Regions from separate parts of the Ensifer sp. ENS03 genome, predicted to be linked through region 2. Evidence: riboswitches for the same ligand, from Rfam matches in the RefSeq annotation. Region 2 holds a riboswitch; the other holds the start of a gene.
The links. Region 2 has a riboswitch for FMN ahead of IB263_RS10565 (6,7-dimethyl-8-ribityllumazine synthase). Riboswitches for the same ligand answer to the same signal wherever they lie in the genome.

Region 1 (7,561 bases), on a different contig from region 2:
TACACGCCGCGCGAGGAATTCTATGAGGCTGCGGCGCATAGCCTGAGCGAGCCGGAGGAAGATCCGGTCGAGATCGAGGCGCTCAGCCGCTCGGTCATCTCCGAATTCGAAAGCTACGTAAAGCTCAACAAGAAGATCTCTCCCGAGGTCGTCGGCGTTGCCAGCCAGATCGAGGACTATTCGAAGCTGGCCGACACGGTCGCTTCGCACCTGTCGATCAAGATCGTCGAAAAGCAGGAAATGCTAGAGACCACCAGCGTGAAGATGCGCCTGGAAAAGGCGCTCGGCTTCATGGAAGGCGAGATCTCCGTCCTGCAGGTGGAAAAGCGCATCCGCTCGCGCGTCAAGCGCCAGATGGAGAAGACCCAGCGCGAGTACTACCTCAACGAACAGATGAAGGCGATCCAGAAGGAACTCGGCGACGGCGAAGACGGCCGCGACGAGATGGCCGAGCTCGAAGAGCGTATCGCCAAGACCAAGCTTTCCAAGGAAGCGCGCGAAAAGGCTGATGCAGAGCTGAAGAAGCTGCGCCAGATGAGCCCGATGTCGGCGGAAGCCACCGTCGTTCGCAACTACCTGGATTGGCTGCTCGGCCTGCCCTGGGGCAAGAAGTCGAAGATCAAGACCGACCTGAACCATGCCGAGGAAGTGCTCAACGTCGATCATTTCGGCCTCGACAAGGTCAAGGAGCGCATCGTCGAGTATCTCGCCGTGCAGGCGCGTTCGACCAAGATCAAGGGCCCCATCCTGTGCCTCGTCGGCCCTCCGGGCGTCGGCAAGACCTCGCTCGCCAAGTCGATCGCCAAGGCGACCGGCCGCGAATATGTGCGCATGGCGCTGGGCGGCGTTCGTGACGAAGCCGAGATCCGTGGCCACCGCCGCACCTATATCGGCTCGATGCCGGGCAAGGTCGTTCAGTCGATGAAGAAGGCGAAGCGGTCCAATCCGCTGTTCCTGCTCGACGAAATCGACAAGATGGGCCAGGACTTCCGCGGCGATCCGTCGTCGGCGCTGCTCGAGGTGCTGGATCCGGAACAGAACTCGACCTTCATGGACCACTACCTGGAGGTCGAATACGACCTGTCCAACGTGATGTTCATCACCACCGCCAACACGCTGAATATCCCGGCGCCGTTGATGGACCGCATGGAAGTGATCCGCATCGCCGGCTACACGGAAGAGGAAAAGCTGGAAATCGCCAAGCGGCATCTGCTGCCGAAGGCGATCCGCGACCACGCGCTGCAGCCGAAGGAATTCTCGGTCACAGACGGCGCGCTGATGGCGGTCATCCAGACCTACACCCGCGAAGCCGGTGTGCGTAACTTCGAACGCGAGCTGATGAAGCTCGCCCGCAAGGCCGTGACCGAGATCATCAAGGGCAAGGCCAAGAAGGTCGAAGTGAACGCTGCCAACATCAACGACTATCTGGGCGTTCCGCGCTTCCGCCACGGCGAAGCTGAACGTGACGATCAGATCGGTGTTGTCACCGGTCTCGCATGGACTGAGGTCGGCGGCGAGCTTCTGACGATCGAAGGCGTCATGATGCCCGGCAAGGGCCGCATGACCGTCACCGGCAACCTGCGCGACGTGATGAAGGAATCGATTTCCGCGGCGGCTTCTTATGTCCGCTCGCGCGCAATCGACTTCGGCATCGAACCGCCGCTGTTCGACAAGCGTGACATCCACGTGCACGTACCGGAAGGTGCGACGCCGAAGGATGGCCCGTCGGCCGGCGTCGCGATGGCAACCACGATCGTGTCGATCATGACCGGCATCCCGATCTCCAAGGATGTTGCAATGACCGGCGAGATCACGCTGCGCGGCCGCGTGCTGCCGATCGGCGGTCTGAAAGAGAAGCTCCTGGCAGCGCTGCGGGGCGGCATCAAGAAGGTGCTGATCCCGGAAGAGAACGCCAAGGATCTCGCCGAGATCCCGGACAACGTGAAGAACGCGCTCGAAATCATCCCGGTTTCGCGGGTGGGCGAAGTGCTCGAACACGCTCTGGTGCGCATGCCGGAACCGATCGATTGGGACCCGGCAAACGAGCCGGCAACCGTAGCACCGGTTGATTCGCAGGACGAAGCAGGCTCCTCCGTCGCCCACTGACGGGGGTTTGAAAATGGGTGCAGCCGGCTCGCGCGGCGCTCATTTTGCAGAAAAATTGGGAAGACCGGCCATTGGCCGGTCTTTTTTGTTGTAAAAGCGCCCTGCAAGCCTTGCATTCCAAGGGATTAGGCGCAATTGGGAAAGGCAAGACGCGGGCGAAGCGCAAGCCGCCGCGCCTTAAAACACAGTCGTTTCGAACCAATCTGAAAGGGGTGGAAACATGAACAAAAATGAGCTCGTGTCTGCCGTTGCTGAGAAGGCCGGACTTTCCAAGACCGACGCATCTTCTGCAGTTGATGCAGTTTTCGAGACCATCCAGGCTGAGCTGAAGAACGGCGGCGACATTCGCCTGGTCGGCTTCGGCAACTTCTCGGTTTCGCGCCGCGAAGCCTCGAAGGGCCGTAACCCGTCCACGGGTGCGGAAGTTGACATCCCGGCACGCAACGTGCCGAAGTTCACGGCCGGCAAGGGCCTGAAGGATGCCGTCAACGGCTGATGAGATTTGCTTGGCGGCCGGACACGAGGCCGGCAGTCCAGGTATTCGAGGGTTCGGCGCAAGCCGGACCCTTTCGCATTTTGGGGGCAGCCCTTGCGGGTGTCCGTCATTTGCTCTAGGGCTTGCCCATTCTCAGGGCGGGGTGAAAGTCCCCACCGGCGGTAAGGGCATGACAGCGCGGCGTCTTGGAGACGCGCGAAGGTGGCCCAAGCCCGCGAGCGCCTTTCCTCGATTTTTGGGGAGAGGGTCAGCAGATCCGGTGCAACTCCGGAGCCGACGGTCATAGTCCGGATGAAAGAGAATGGTCGCTGACACGAAGGGCAGGGATGCCCGGCGTCGTGCCGTGCGCTCATGCGTCCTGATTTGTGTTTGGTCCGCTTTCAGGGTGCATGACATGAATCAGACTTCCCTCGGCTTTTCCTCCTCGCGCGCCATGGCCGGAGCCGGCTTCATGGTGTTGGCCGGGATCGCTTTCGCCGGCCTCAATGTCGTCACCCAATGGCTGACGATGAAGCTCGGTTTTCCAGCCACCGCCATGGCGTTCTGGCAATATGCCTTCGCCTTCCTCTTCTCACTGCCGTTTCTGCGACGCGTCGGGCTGTCGGCCATGCGCACCGACTATCCCTGGCGTCACGTCGCGCGCGTGGTGTTGGCCGCCTTCGGTGTGGGGGCCTGGGTCTCCGGTCTGGCGCACGTGCCGATCTGGCAGGCGATCGCGCTGGTCATGACCTCGCCGTTCTTCATCATCCTCGGCGCCCGCCTGTTTCTCGGCGAACGCGTCGGCGCGGCGCGCTGGGCCGCAACCGCGGTCGGTTTCGCCGGGGCGATGATTATTCTCGAACCGTGGTCGGACAGCTTCAGCTGGGCCGCCCTTTTGCCGATCCTGTCGGCGCTGTTGTGGGGCGCTTCGTCGCTCATCACCAAGAGCCTCACAAGTCTCGAGCGCCCCGAAACGATCACCGTATGGCTGCTTGTGCTTCTGACGCCGATCAACGGCGCCATCGCGCTTTCGGCCGGCTTCACCATGCCGGATGGGACAGCACTCGGCTTCCTGCTGCTCGCCGGGATACTGACCGTAGTCGCACAATATCTGCTGACGCTCGCCTATACTGTTGCCGACGCTGCCTACGTGCAGCCCTTCGACGATCTGAAGCTGCCGCTTAACGTCTTTGCGGGCTGGCTGGTCTTCGGTTACGCGCCGACAGGATATCTTTGGGTCGGCGCAGTGCTGATCCTTGGCGCCTCGCTGTTCATCATGCGCAACGAGATGCGGCGCGAGCGCGCCGCGCCTGCAACCGGAACGGTGTAAAACCCAAGCGTTGTCATTCGGCTGTCATCGGCATCGCGCAGAACCCCCATGTTTTCAGTGTTCGCACATGGGGGATTTCATGACCATCACTTCGCGCGTGACCGCGCTTGCGGCCGTTCTTCTTGCATCCGCAGCATTTCCTGCGGCGGCCGAGCCCGTCTTCAACCGCATTGCATCCTTTGCTGTTGCCGATAACCTGCCGGAAGGCGATGCGCGCAAGGCGCCGACATCTGCCGAAATCATCACGGCCAGCGAAGACGGCAACACGCTTGTCTATTCCGACAGCCCCGGCAAGCGCGTCGGCCTGATCGACATCAACGATGCCAAGGCGCCGAAGGCAGCCGGCACGGTCTCTTTTGACGGCGAGCCGACCTCGGTCACCATCGCCGGTGCAAAGGCACTCGTCGCGGTCAACACGCGCGAAAGCTTCGTCAAGCCTTCGGGGCTTCTTGCGATCGTCGATCTGGCCTCGAAGAAAGTCGATGCGACCTGCGATCTCGGCGGCCAGCCGGATTCGATCGCCGTCAACAAGGACCGCACGCTGGCGGCCATCGCCATCGAGAACGAGCGCGATGAAGAGCTGAACGACGGCAAGATCCCGCAGATGCCGGCCGGCGACCTCGTCATCTTGTCGTTGAAGGATGGTGTTGCCGATTGCGGTTCGCTGAAGCGCGTGACGCTGACCGGTCTTGCCGAAATCGCCGGTGAAGACCCGGAGCCGGAATTCGTTTCCTTCAACGGCAAGGACGAGATCGCGCTGACGCTGCAGGAGAACAACCACATCGTCATCATCGACGGCAAGACGGGAACGGTGAAGACGCATTTCTCTGCCGGCACGGTCGACCTCAAGAACATCGACACCAAGCGCAACGGCGCGATTGCCTTCAAGGACGAGCAGCCGGGCCGCAAACGCGAGCCCGACGCGGTGAAGTGGCTCGACGACCACCGCATCGTCGTTGCCAACGAAGGCGACTATGAAGGCGGTTCGCGCGGTTTCACGATCTTCGACACCACCGGCAAGGTGCTCTTCGAATCGGGCGCGAGCTTGGAGCATGCGATCGCCGCCATCGGCCACTATCCGGAGAAGCGCTCTTCGGCCAAGGGCGTTGAGCCCGAGGGCCTGGAAGCGGCGAAGTTCGGTGACGACAACCTGTTCTTCGTTCTGTCCGAGCGTGCCTCGATCGTCGGCGTCTACAAGGATACGGGCGCCGAGCCTGAGTTGCTGCAGCTCCTGCCGTCGGGCATCTCGCCGGAAGGCGCCGTCGCGATCCCCGCGCGCAATCTCTTTGCGACCGCAAACGAAGTCGATCTCGTCGAGGACGGCGGCGCGCGCTCGCACGTGATGATCTATGAGCGTGCCGAGGGCGAAGCGGTCTATCCGCAGATCCGCTCCGCCGAGAAGGATGGCTTGCCGATCGGCTTCGGCGCACTCTCCGGTCTCGCCGCCGTCGCCGACAAGCCCGGCTTCCTGCGCGCCGTCAACGATTCGGTCTACTCGTCGCAGCCCACGATCTTCACCATCGATGCCACCCAGAAGCCGGCGCTGATCACCGAAGCGCTCGCCATCACCCGCGATGGCGCACCGGCGCAGAAGCTCGACATCGAAGGCATCGCCAATGACGGGGAAGGGGGCTTCTGGCTCGCGTCGGAAGGCAACTCCGACAAGCTCTACAGCCACGCGATCTTCCACGTGAACAAGAAGGGCGAGATCAAGAAGGAAATCGCCCTGCCGGAAGCGCTGCGTGCCGGCGAAACCCGCTTTGGCTTCGAAGGCATCACCGTTGTCGGCGAAGGCGACGAGCAGACGCTGTGGATGGCGGTTCAGCGCGAATGGAAGGATGACGAGAAGGGCTTCGTCAAGCTCGTCTCCTACAACCTGAAGAGCGAAGAATGGGGCGCCGTGCGCTACCCACTCGAAAAGGCCGGTGACGGCTGGGTTGGTCTGTCGGAAATTTCCGTCCACGGCGACTATGCCTATGTCATCGAGCGCGACAACCTGATCGGTCAGGCTGCCAAGCTGAAGAAGATCTATCGCGTTGCGCTCTCGGAACTGAAGCCAGCTGCCCTTGGCGGTGAACTGCCCGTCGTCAAGAAGGAAGAGGTTCGTGATCTCATTCCGGAACTGAAGGCGCTGAATGGCTACGTCGTCGACAAGGTCGAAGGCTTCACCGTCGATGCCGCCGGCAACGGCTATGTCGTCACCGACAATGACGGCGTCGACGACTCCTCTGGCGAAACCCTGTTCTTCTCCATTGGCGCCATCAACGCGATGTAAGCGTTACCGCCCGGAGAAAACGGGAGAGGCCGGGACATGACGTCCCGGCCTCTTTCTGTTTCGGCACTTGTGATTTGCGACGAGCGAGAACGCTCCTAGCGGGCGATCGCGATCTGCGCTGCCTCTTCGGCCTCATCCTTGCGCTTGCGGATCTCGTCCGTCCGGTCGACCAGCTTGCCGACGATATCAAAGAGCGCGTCGAGTTCTTCGTCGTCGAGGGCCGAGAAGATCTCCTCGAGCAGCTGCTTGCGCGGGTGCTCTGCGGCTTCCAGTACGACGCGGCCCGTTTCGGTGATCGAGACGATCTTGGCGCGCCGGTCTTCAGGATCGGGCTTGCGCATGACCAGGCGGTCACGCTCCAGGCCGTCGATCGCTTCGGTGACGGTGCGCGGCGCGAAGTTCAGCGCGCAGGCGATGTCGGTCGAACGACAGGGGCCGAGCTTGCTGAGGAAGAAGAGGAACTTGCTGCGCGCCAGCGACACGCCTTCCTCGGTCATCGATTCGTTCACCAGCCGGTGAACCCGGTGGTAAAGCTCGAACAGTCTATCGGAAACTTCAAATGTCTTCTTCATGATCGTCGCTGGAATTTCATGAGGTGCCATGTGAAATGGCAGTAACATTAGTGATAGTTATAATTGCCGCATTTGTCGACACAAACCTCCGGCGTTTCACGGTAACTCCATTGCCGACAAAGAAACGGCCGCCATTTCTGGCGGCCGTTTCACTCGATGTGGCAAGAAATTCTCGCGACAGGCGACCGTTTGCGCGTCACACGACTTGCGCGTCGCCTCCGATCGCGATCAGGCGGCCCAGCGCGCGCCGTTGGTCGACTGGGCGTAGCCGTGACCGCCAGCCTCGGCGAGCGTGAAGCGCGCGATCAGTTCGCGCAGACGGCCGGCTTCCTGGGCAAGCGTCGCGCTTGCCGCATTGGCTTCCTCGACCATCGCCGCGTTCTGCTGGGTGACCTGGTCCATCTGGTTGACTGCCGTATTGACCTCGGAGAGCCCGGCGGACTGTTCCTGTGCCGAGACGGCGATCGCGTCCATATGCTGGTTGATCGTGACGATGAAGCCTTCGATCGTGCGCAGAGCCTCGCCGGTTTCGCGCACGAGACGGACGCCGCTTTCGACTTCAACGGCGGAGTTGCGGATCAGATCCTTGATCTCCTTGGCCGCGTTGGCCGAGCGCTGGGCAAGCTCGCGCACTTCCTGGGCGACGACGGCGAAACCCTTACCGGCATCACCGGCACGCGCTGCTTCGACGCCGGCGTTGAGCGCCAGCAGGTTGGTCTGGAAAGCGATCTCGTCGATGACGCCGATGATGTTGGAGATCTGGCTCGACGAATGCTCGATGCGGCCCATCGCATCGACTGCGC
Region 2 (7,561 bases):
AGCGGCGGATCGCCGAACATGCGGCGAGCCTGATCGAGCCGGGGCAGAGCATCCTCATCGACGACAGTTCGACCACCGGCGCGATCGCCGATTGCATCCGCGACATCCGGCCGCTGACGGTCATCACCAACAATCTCGGCGTGATCACCAGCCTCTCGGGTGCTGCGGGCATCACCGTCATCGCGCTCGGCGGCCAATACAACAAGAAGTTCAACGGCTTCTTCGGCATCGTCACCGACGAGGCGCTGCGGTCGCTGCGCGTCGATATCGCCTTTCTTTCCAGTTCTGCCATCGAAGGCACCACGGCCTTCCACCAGGACCAGGAGGTGGTGCAGGCCAAGCGCCTGATGGTGAAGGCGGCCAAGCGCAAATACCTCTTAGTGGACCACGACAAATTCGGGCGCTCTGCGCTCCATTTCCTGACCGGGCTCGATTCTTTCGACGCGGTGCTGACCGGCGCTGAAGTTTCGGCCGAACATGCTGCACCGCTCGAAGAGGCAGGCATCCGGCTGGTCAGGATCGACAATCTCAAGGAGAAAGCATGAGCAAGTCAGGCCTTTGGGTCGGCACCAGCTGGAAGATGAACAAGACGCTTGCCGAGGCGATGGTCTTTGCCGACGGCCTGGCGGCTGCCGACGCATCACGGGACGAGCGGATCCAGCGCTTTGTCATTCCGCCGTTCACGGCGGTGCGTGAGGTCAAGGCGCGACTTTCCGGCACCAGCGTCAAGGTCGGCGCGCAGAACATGCATTGGGACGATGCCGGCGCCTGGACCGGCGAGGTGTCGCCGCCGATGCTTGCGGATTGCAACCTCGATGTGGTCGAGCTCGGCCACAGCGAGCGGCGCGAGCATTTCGGCGAGACTGACCGCACCCTCGGCCTGAAGACGGCAGCCGCCGTGCGCCATGGTCTGGCGCCGCTGATCTGCATCGGCGAGACGCTTTCCGAGCGCGAAGCGGGCGAGGCGGATCAGGTGCTGAAGCGCCAGGTCGAAGGCGCGCTGGCACTTCTCGAAGGCGCGGCGAAGAAGGCGACGATCCTGCTGGCCTACGAGCCGGTCTGGGCAATCGGCGTCAACGGCATTCCGGCGACGGCTGACTATGCCGACGAGCGCCACAAGCGCATCGCAGAGGTGGCGGAAGCCGCCCTCGGCCGTCGCGTGCCGGTGCTCTACGGCGGCAGCGTCAATCCCGGCAATTGCGAAGAACTGATCACCCAGGCGCATATCGACGGCCTCTTCATCGGCCGCTCCGCCTGGGACGTCACTGGCTATCTCGACATTCTGCAGCGTGTCGCCAAGGCGATCTGAGCCCCCAGCCGTTGCAGCTCAAGAAGAAGGAAAGGAACAATCATGAAGATTGCAATCGGAGCCGACAGCGCCGGCAAGCCCCTGCTGGATGTCATTGCCGCCCATCTCGGTGGCCGCAGCGACGTGGAAGTCGTGGATCTCAGCCAGTCCGGCTTCTATGCGGACCTCGCACAGAACCTGGCGCAGCAGGTTGTCGAGGGCAAGCATGACCGCGGCATCCTGTTCTGCGGTACCGGCATCGGTGTATGCATCTCGGCCAACAAGGTGCCGGGCATCCGCGCGGCGCTGACGCACGACACCTATTCGGCCGAGCGGGCCGCCAAGTCGAACAACGCCCAGATCATCACCATGGGCGCCCGCGTCATCGGTCCGGAGCTTGCAAAGTCGATCGTCGACACCTGGCTCGCGTCCGAGTTCGACCCGAACGGCTCTTCGGCCGGCAATGTCGAGGCGATCAATCGCCTGGATGCCGCAAGAGCCGGTTGAGGAAAGGGGCGGGCGGCTTGCCGTCTGCATCCGGTTCCCGGTTCAAGGCCTACCTTATCTCGCGATGCCGTTGATCCTCCCTCAGGCATCGTGACGACGCGCCCGGCAGCGATGCCGGGCGTTTTCATGTCCGGTCTCCCGCTTCGCCTTGACGAAGCTTCTGCAAATATTTGAATATTCTTGCGGATCGTCAATTGAAGGGCGTAGCCGCATGAGTGAAACCACCCCGACCGAGCCGCATCAAAGCGCGCACCACCATGTGGCGCGCATGAGCGGTCGCGACACGCATGAACATCACAGGACGGCGACGACGCTCGAACTCTTGTTCGACCTGACCTTCGTCATCGCCTTTAGCCTGGCGGCTTCGCAGCTTGCTCATTTCCTGGCCGAAGGGCACTTCTTTTCCGGCCTCTTCGGCTTCGCGCTTGCGACCTTCTCCATCTGCTGGGCCTGGATCAATTTCAGCTGGTTTGCCTCCGCCTACGACACGGACGACTGGGTCTTCCGCATCGTCACCATGGTGCAGATGCTCGGCGTGCTGATCCTTGCGATCGGCCTGCCGCCGATGTTCGAATCGATCGACAAGGGTGAGCATCTCGACAACGGCATCATGGTGCTCGGCTATGTCGTCATGCGGGTGGCAATGCTCTTCCAATGGCTGCGCGCCAGCCGGCAGAACCCGGCACGACGGGATGCCTGCATGGCCTATGTCAAAGCAATCAGCCTCGCCCAGCTCGGCTGGGTCGTTCTGATCTTCTTCGATTTCTCGCTGCTGGTGACCTTCGTCATGGTCGTGGGGCTGACGGCGATCGAGATGGTCGGCCCCTATGTCGCCGAGATGCGCTACGGCGGAACGCCCTGGCATGCCCATCACATCGCCGAGCGCTACGGGCTGCTCGCGATCATCGCGCTTGGGGAAGGGGTGGTCGGCACGGTCGCCTCAATCTCCGCCGTGGTCGAAGGGCAGGGCTGGAACCTCGATGTCGCGCTCGTCTGCCTCGCCGGTACGGGGCTCACCTTCGGCATGTGGTGGATCTATTTTCTGCTGCCGAGCGCCGAGATCCTGCACCGGCACCGTCAAAAACGCTCCTTCGTCTGGGGCTACGGCCACATGCCGATCTTCGCCTCGATTGTCGCGACTGGCGCCGGCCTGCATGTGGCGGCCTATTACATCGAGCACAAGGCGCATATCGGCTCGGTCGCAACGGTGCTGACCGTTGCGGTGCCCGTCGCGTGCTACATCGGGCTGCTCTATGCGATGTACGCCTATCTTATGCAGCAGGTGGAGCGGTTGCATCTCTGGCTGCTCGCGGGCACGGCAGTGGTGCTGGCCGCGTCAGTGGTCGCGGCCATGGCCGGGCTCGACATGGCCAAGTGCCTGATCATCCTGATGCTCGCGCCCGTCGTCACCATCGTCGGCTACGAGGTGGCGGGGCACCGGCACCGCGTGGCGGCACTGGATCGCAGCCTGCGCAAGAACGAGGCCGCGCATTGATTTTGCGAGTCGAAACAGTGCGTTGCCGGCTCAAGCTGGTGAGCCGATTCAGGTGGTTCAGAGGTTGATTCAAGCGCAGCGTTCGGCGCTGTTCGCCCCTGCCGCTGCCCCCTCACGCGAGCCTTCTCCCCGCAGGCGGGGAGAGGGAACGAGAACCGCCTCGGAGTTTGTGATGGACCCGGGTGGAAGGCCGTTCTCGGTAGCCCCGGGGAAAGAGTTTGCGCGACAAGGGTGCCGCTTGTGTCCTTCTCCCCGCCCGCGGGGAGAAGGTGGCCGGCAGGCCGGATGAGGGGCATTCCCCTCACCGGGCGGATGAGGGGCGAGCCTACCTCAACCGCATCTCGCGGATCAGGCGTTGACGAGCGCCAGCTTGGCGCGGGCGTCGAGGATCTGGGCGCAGGCGTTGGCCGCCTCCGTACCCTTGATAACGAAGTGCTCGCGGAAGAAGGCGATCAGCGGTTCGCTTTCCTGGAAATTGTGCGGCGTCAGTACGGCGGAAAGCACCGGCACATTGGTGTCGAGTTGCACGCGCATCATGCCGTCGAGCACGGTGCCGGCGACGAAATCGTGGCGGTAGATGCCGCCGTCGACGACGAAGGCGGTGCCGAGGATCGCGGCATAGCGGCCGGTCTTGGCCAGCGTCTGCGCATGCAGCGGGATTTCGAGCGCGCCGGGTACGTCGAAGATCTCGACGTCGGCTGCCGAGCCGCCAAGCTTCGTCCATTGCGTGACGAAGGCATCGACGCAGCGGTCGACGATATCGGCATGCCAGCGGGCACGAACGATCGCGATCTTGGCGGCGGGGTGGGAAAGAATGGTCATGGTCTCAAGCCTTTCAGGGTTTGGCGTTTTCCAATGATCCCGTCGGGCGAACATGCATGCGCGCGAGGTCCCGTCGCGGGGACCCACGTTGCTGCTTGCTCTCTTCCATCCGGACTGTGACCGTCGGCTCCGGAATCTGACCGGATCTGCTGACCCCCAGGGTAAAACCCTGAGGCGCTCGCGGGCTTCGGCCTTTCGGCCGCTACCGCCGGTGGGGAATTTCGCCCCGCCCTGAGAACAACGCGACTATATAGCGCGACCGCGCGCGGTCAAACGCACGGTGCGACGAAAATGCCGGAAATCACGACAGAATTTTGCTTGTCCGGTGGGTGCTCGAAAAACTCATTCTCCTTCCGGCAGTTTCGTACTAGCTAAGCCGAGGTGATCTGCAGGGTTGTTTGACTGTCGGTGGTGGCTGCATCACCTGTGGAAAGCTTGAATAACAGGCGTGAGATTTCAACGCTCCCTCATCTGGGGATGACGAGCCAGAAACCTCTTGCGCACCCAAGACGATTCATAGTTACTGCGAAGCAGAAGCAGCCTTCATCAATTTTTCTTTTGGTGACAGCAAAGGCGCTCCGATTGGCAAAACTCCCGAAGAAACCCGACAATGAGCATCTCAAGCTAAAGCTTTGGGTTGTTGAGGCATCCGCGATTGGCCGGTATCCCATCACGTGTGTCTTCGTCATCGCATTACTGTTTATGTGTGGCAAGGCGTTCGGGATTTGGTGAGGCGTTATGCGCGCAGTTCGTCGTCTTCGGCAGAAAGTGCCCGTCTGGCCCAATGGAGGAGGGCATCGCGATCGTCGAGGCAGTCGATCGGGGCTTCGTAGAAGCGGTGCACGACGACCGTCTTTCCGGCTTTCTGATAGGTGAAGGGCTGGCAGCTCTCGGCCACCAGTGCCTGCTTCAGCGCCTGGTCGACGCGAAAATAGAGGCGGTCCTTGATGCTGACGGCAAAACGCTTGTCGGCGACGAGGTAGGCCCAGCCGCCGAAGAAGCAGTCGATCTGGACGGGCCCGAGATCGGAGAGTTCATCCTGGATATGCCTGACGAAGGCACTCGGCTCGGCCTTGGCCATAATCACATCCTCGTTCGTGGCCGACGGATGGCGCAGCACTACGCTGCGCCATCTTAGCTAGCACTATTCGCGAATGACTAGCAGGTCCTTGGCGGCAAAGCGCAGCGTGACGTTGTCGCCGGAAACCGGCGGGGCCACACCCGGATTGTTGAACATGTCGAAGGAGATGACGTCGCCGCCGACGCGAAGGCGCGTGCGGATGACCGAGCCGAGGAAGCTCGTCGAGACGACCTCGCCCGCAAGCGACGTGTCGCCCGTGGCGCCCTCGGCGATCGAGCCCGCTTCGGGACGAAGCGCCAGCGAAATGCTGTCGCCGCCCTTCATGCCGGCAATCGGATCCTTCAGCGCGATCTGCTGGTTGCCGATCGTGACGGCACCCGCGGCCGGGTCCGCGACCTTGCCTTCGATGATGCTGAGCGTGCCGACGAAGGAGGCGACGAAACGCGTTGACGGCGTGTTGTAGATCTCGAAGGGGGTGCCGATCTGGTCGGCGCGGCCGGCATTCATGACGACGATGCGATCGGAGATCGACAGCGCTTCTTCCTGGTCATGGGTCACGAACACGGTGGTGATGCCGAGCTGTTGCTGGATCTGCCGGATTTCCTCGCGCAGCGACACGCGGATCTTGGCGTCGAGCGCCGACAGCGGCTCGTCGAGCAGCAGCACCTGCGGCTTGACCGCAATGGCGCGGGCAAGCGCAACGCGCTGCTGCTGACCACCGGAGAGCTGGTAGGGGAAGCGGTCCGCCAGGTGCTCGAGCTTGATCAGCCCGAGCATCTGCTTCACCCTCGCGTCGATCTCCGACTTGTCTGTACCTGCGACCTTGAGGCCGAAGGCGACGTTGTCATGCACGTTCATGTTGGGAAACAGCGCATAGGCCTGGAACACCATGCCGATGTTGCGCTGGTTGGGCTTCAGCGAGTTCTGGTCGCGGCCGTTGATGACGATCTTGCCGCTGGTCGGGCTTTCGAAGCCGGCGATCATGCGCAGGACCGTGGTCTTGCCGCAGCCCGATGGCCCGAGGAACGAGACGAACTCGCCCTTTTCGATGTCCATGTTGAAATCGTGCACGACGTGAACCGGGCCGAAGGACTTCTTGATGCTGGTGAGTGACAGGAAACTCATGGGTGCGGTCCTCAGGCCTTAGGAGGCGCGCTTTTTTGAAAGCGCGAGACGAGCTGGATGAGGCCGAGGCAGCCCCAGGTGATGCCGAATGCAATGACGGCGAGTGCGGCCGGTTCATAGGCGCGGTTGGCGCCCAGGAGCTGCATGTAGGGGCCGAAAGCCGGGCGATTGAGCAAGGCCGCCATGGTGAACTCGCCGATGACGATGGCAAAGGTCAGGAAGGCGCCCGAGAGCACGGCGACGAGCACGTTCGGCAGAATGATCTTGGCAAGGATCGTCGTCCATCCGGCGCCGAGGCTTTGGGCGGCCTCGGTCAAGGTGGCGACGTCGATGGTGCGAAGGCCCGTGTCGACTGCGCGGTACATGTAGGGTAGCGCAAGCGTCGCATAGCCGAACATCAGGAGGATGTTGGTGCCGGTGAGCGAGCCCGTCAACGGCAGCCAGCTCGAGGTGTTGTAGAGCCGGATGTACCCGAAGACGATGACGATCGCTGGGATGACCAGCGGCAGCAGCGTGATGAACTCGATGACGGGGCGCAGCCGCGGCAGCTTGAGGCGGACCCAGTAGGCTGTCGGCACGACGAGCAGAACACCGAAGAGGATCGTGAACAAGGCCTGTAGCACCGAATAGGTGAAGGTCTCCTGGAAGCGTGGGTCGGCGAAGACCTTCTGGTAAGCGTCGAAGGAGTATTCGCCGCGGCGCATCTTCAAGGAGAAGTTGGTCATGCCGATGAGCGGCAGGGTGAAATAGAGGAGGCCGAAAACGAGGGCTCCCCAGGCCCAGATCTTCTTCATTTCAGCCACCTTTCGCTGCGGCTGCGCAGCCAGATGTAGATCGCGTTGGCGATACCGGTGACGACGATCATGCCGAAGGCGAGCGCGTAACCGAGATGCGGGTTGCCGAGCACGTCGCCGCGGATCTGAGCAAAGAGCAGGATCGGCACGATCGAGAGCGACGAGCCGGTGAGTGCGATCGCGGTCGCAACGGCGCCGAAGGCATTGGCGAAAAGCAGCGCCAGCGTGCCGAGCAGCGACGGAAGCAGGATCGGGAAGGCGACCATGCGCCAGTATTGCAGGCCGGTGGCGCCGAGGATCTCGGCGGCCTCGCGCCATTCGCGCTTCAGGCCGTCGAGTGCCGGCGTGATGATCAGGATCATCAGCGGGATCTGGAAGAACAGATAGGTGACCGTCAGCCCCCAGAAGGACAGCAGGTTGAAGCCGAGCATCCGGAGGTCGAGCCCGAA

Region 1: another riboswitch for FMN. It lies ahead of IB263_RS06500 (DMT family transporter); the one in region 2 lies ahead of IB263_RS10565 (6,7-dimethyl-8-ribityllumazine synthase).

The regions. Positions count from the first base shown of each region.
Region 1 is NZ_JACVAV010000001.1:1,322,239-1,329,799, forward strand. Features, by position in the region: gene lon (endopeptidase La) at 1-2,106, shown strand, start outside; gene hupB (DNA-binding protein HupB) at 2,327-2,602, shown strand; FMN riboswitch at 2,727-2,909, shown strand; gene IB263_RS06500 (DMT family transporter) at 2,997-3,911, shown strand; gene IB263_RS06505 (esterase-like activity of phytase family protein) at 3,979-6,186, shown strand; gene IB263_RS06510 (MarR family winged helix-turn-helix transcriptional regulator) at 6,282-6,758, opposite strand; gene IB263_RS06515 (methyl-accepting chemotaxis protein) at 6,987-7,561, opposite strand, start outside.
Region 2 is NZ_JACVAV010000002.1:783,231-790,791, reverse strand. Features, by position in the region: gene IB263_RS10585 (DeoR/GlpR family DNA-binding transcription regulator) at 1-545, shown strand, start outside; gene IB263_RS10580 (triose-phosphate isomerase) at 542-1,309, shown strand; gene IB263_RS10575 (RpiB/LacA/LacB family sugar-phosphate isomerase) at 1,352-1,795, shown strand; gene IB263_RS10570 (low temperature requirement protein A) at 2,007-3,290, shown strand; gene IB263_RS10565 (6,7-dimethyl-8-ribityllumazine synthase) at 3,639-4,112, opposite strand; FMN riboswitch at 4,206-4,355, opposite strand; gene IB263_RS10560 (TfoX/Sxy family protein) at 4,849-5,193, opposite strand; gene IB263_RS10555 (ABC transporter ATP-binding protein) at 5,257-6,318, opposite strand; gene IB263_RS10550 (ABC transporter permease) at 6,330-7,112, opposite strand; gene IB263_RS10545 (ABC transporter permease subunit) at 7,109-7,561, opposite strand, start outside.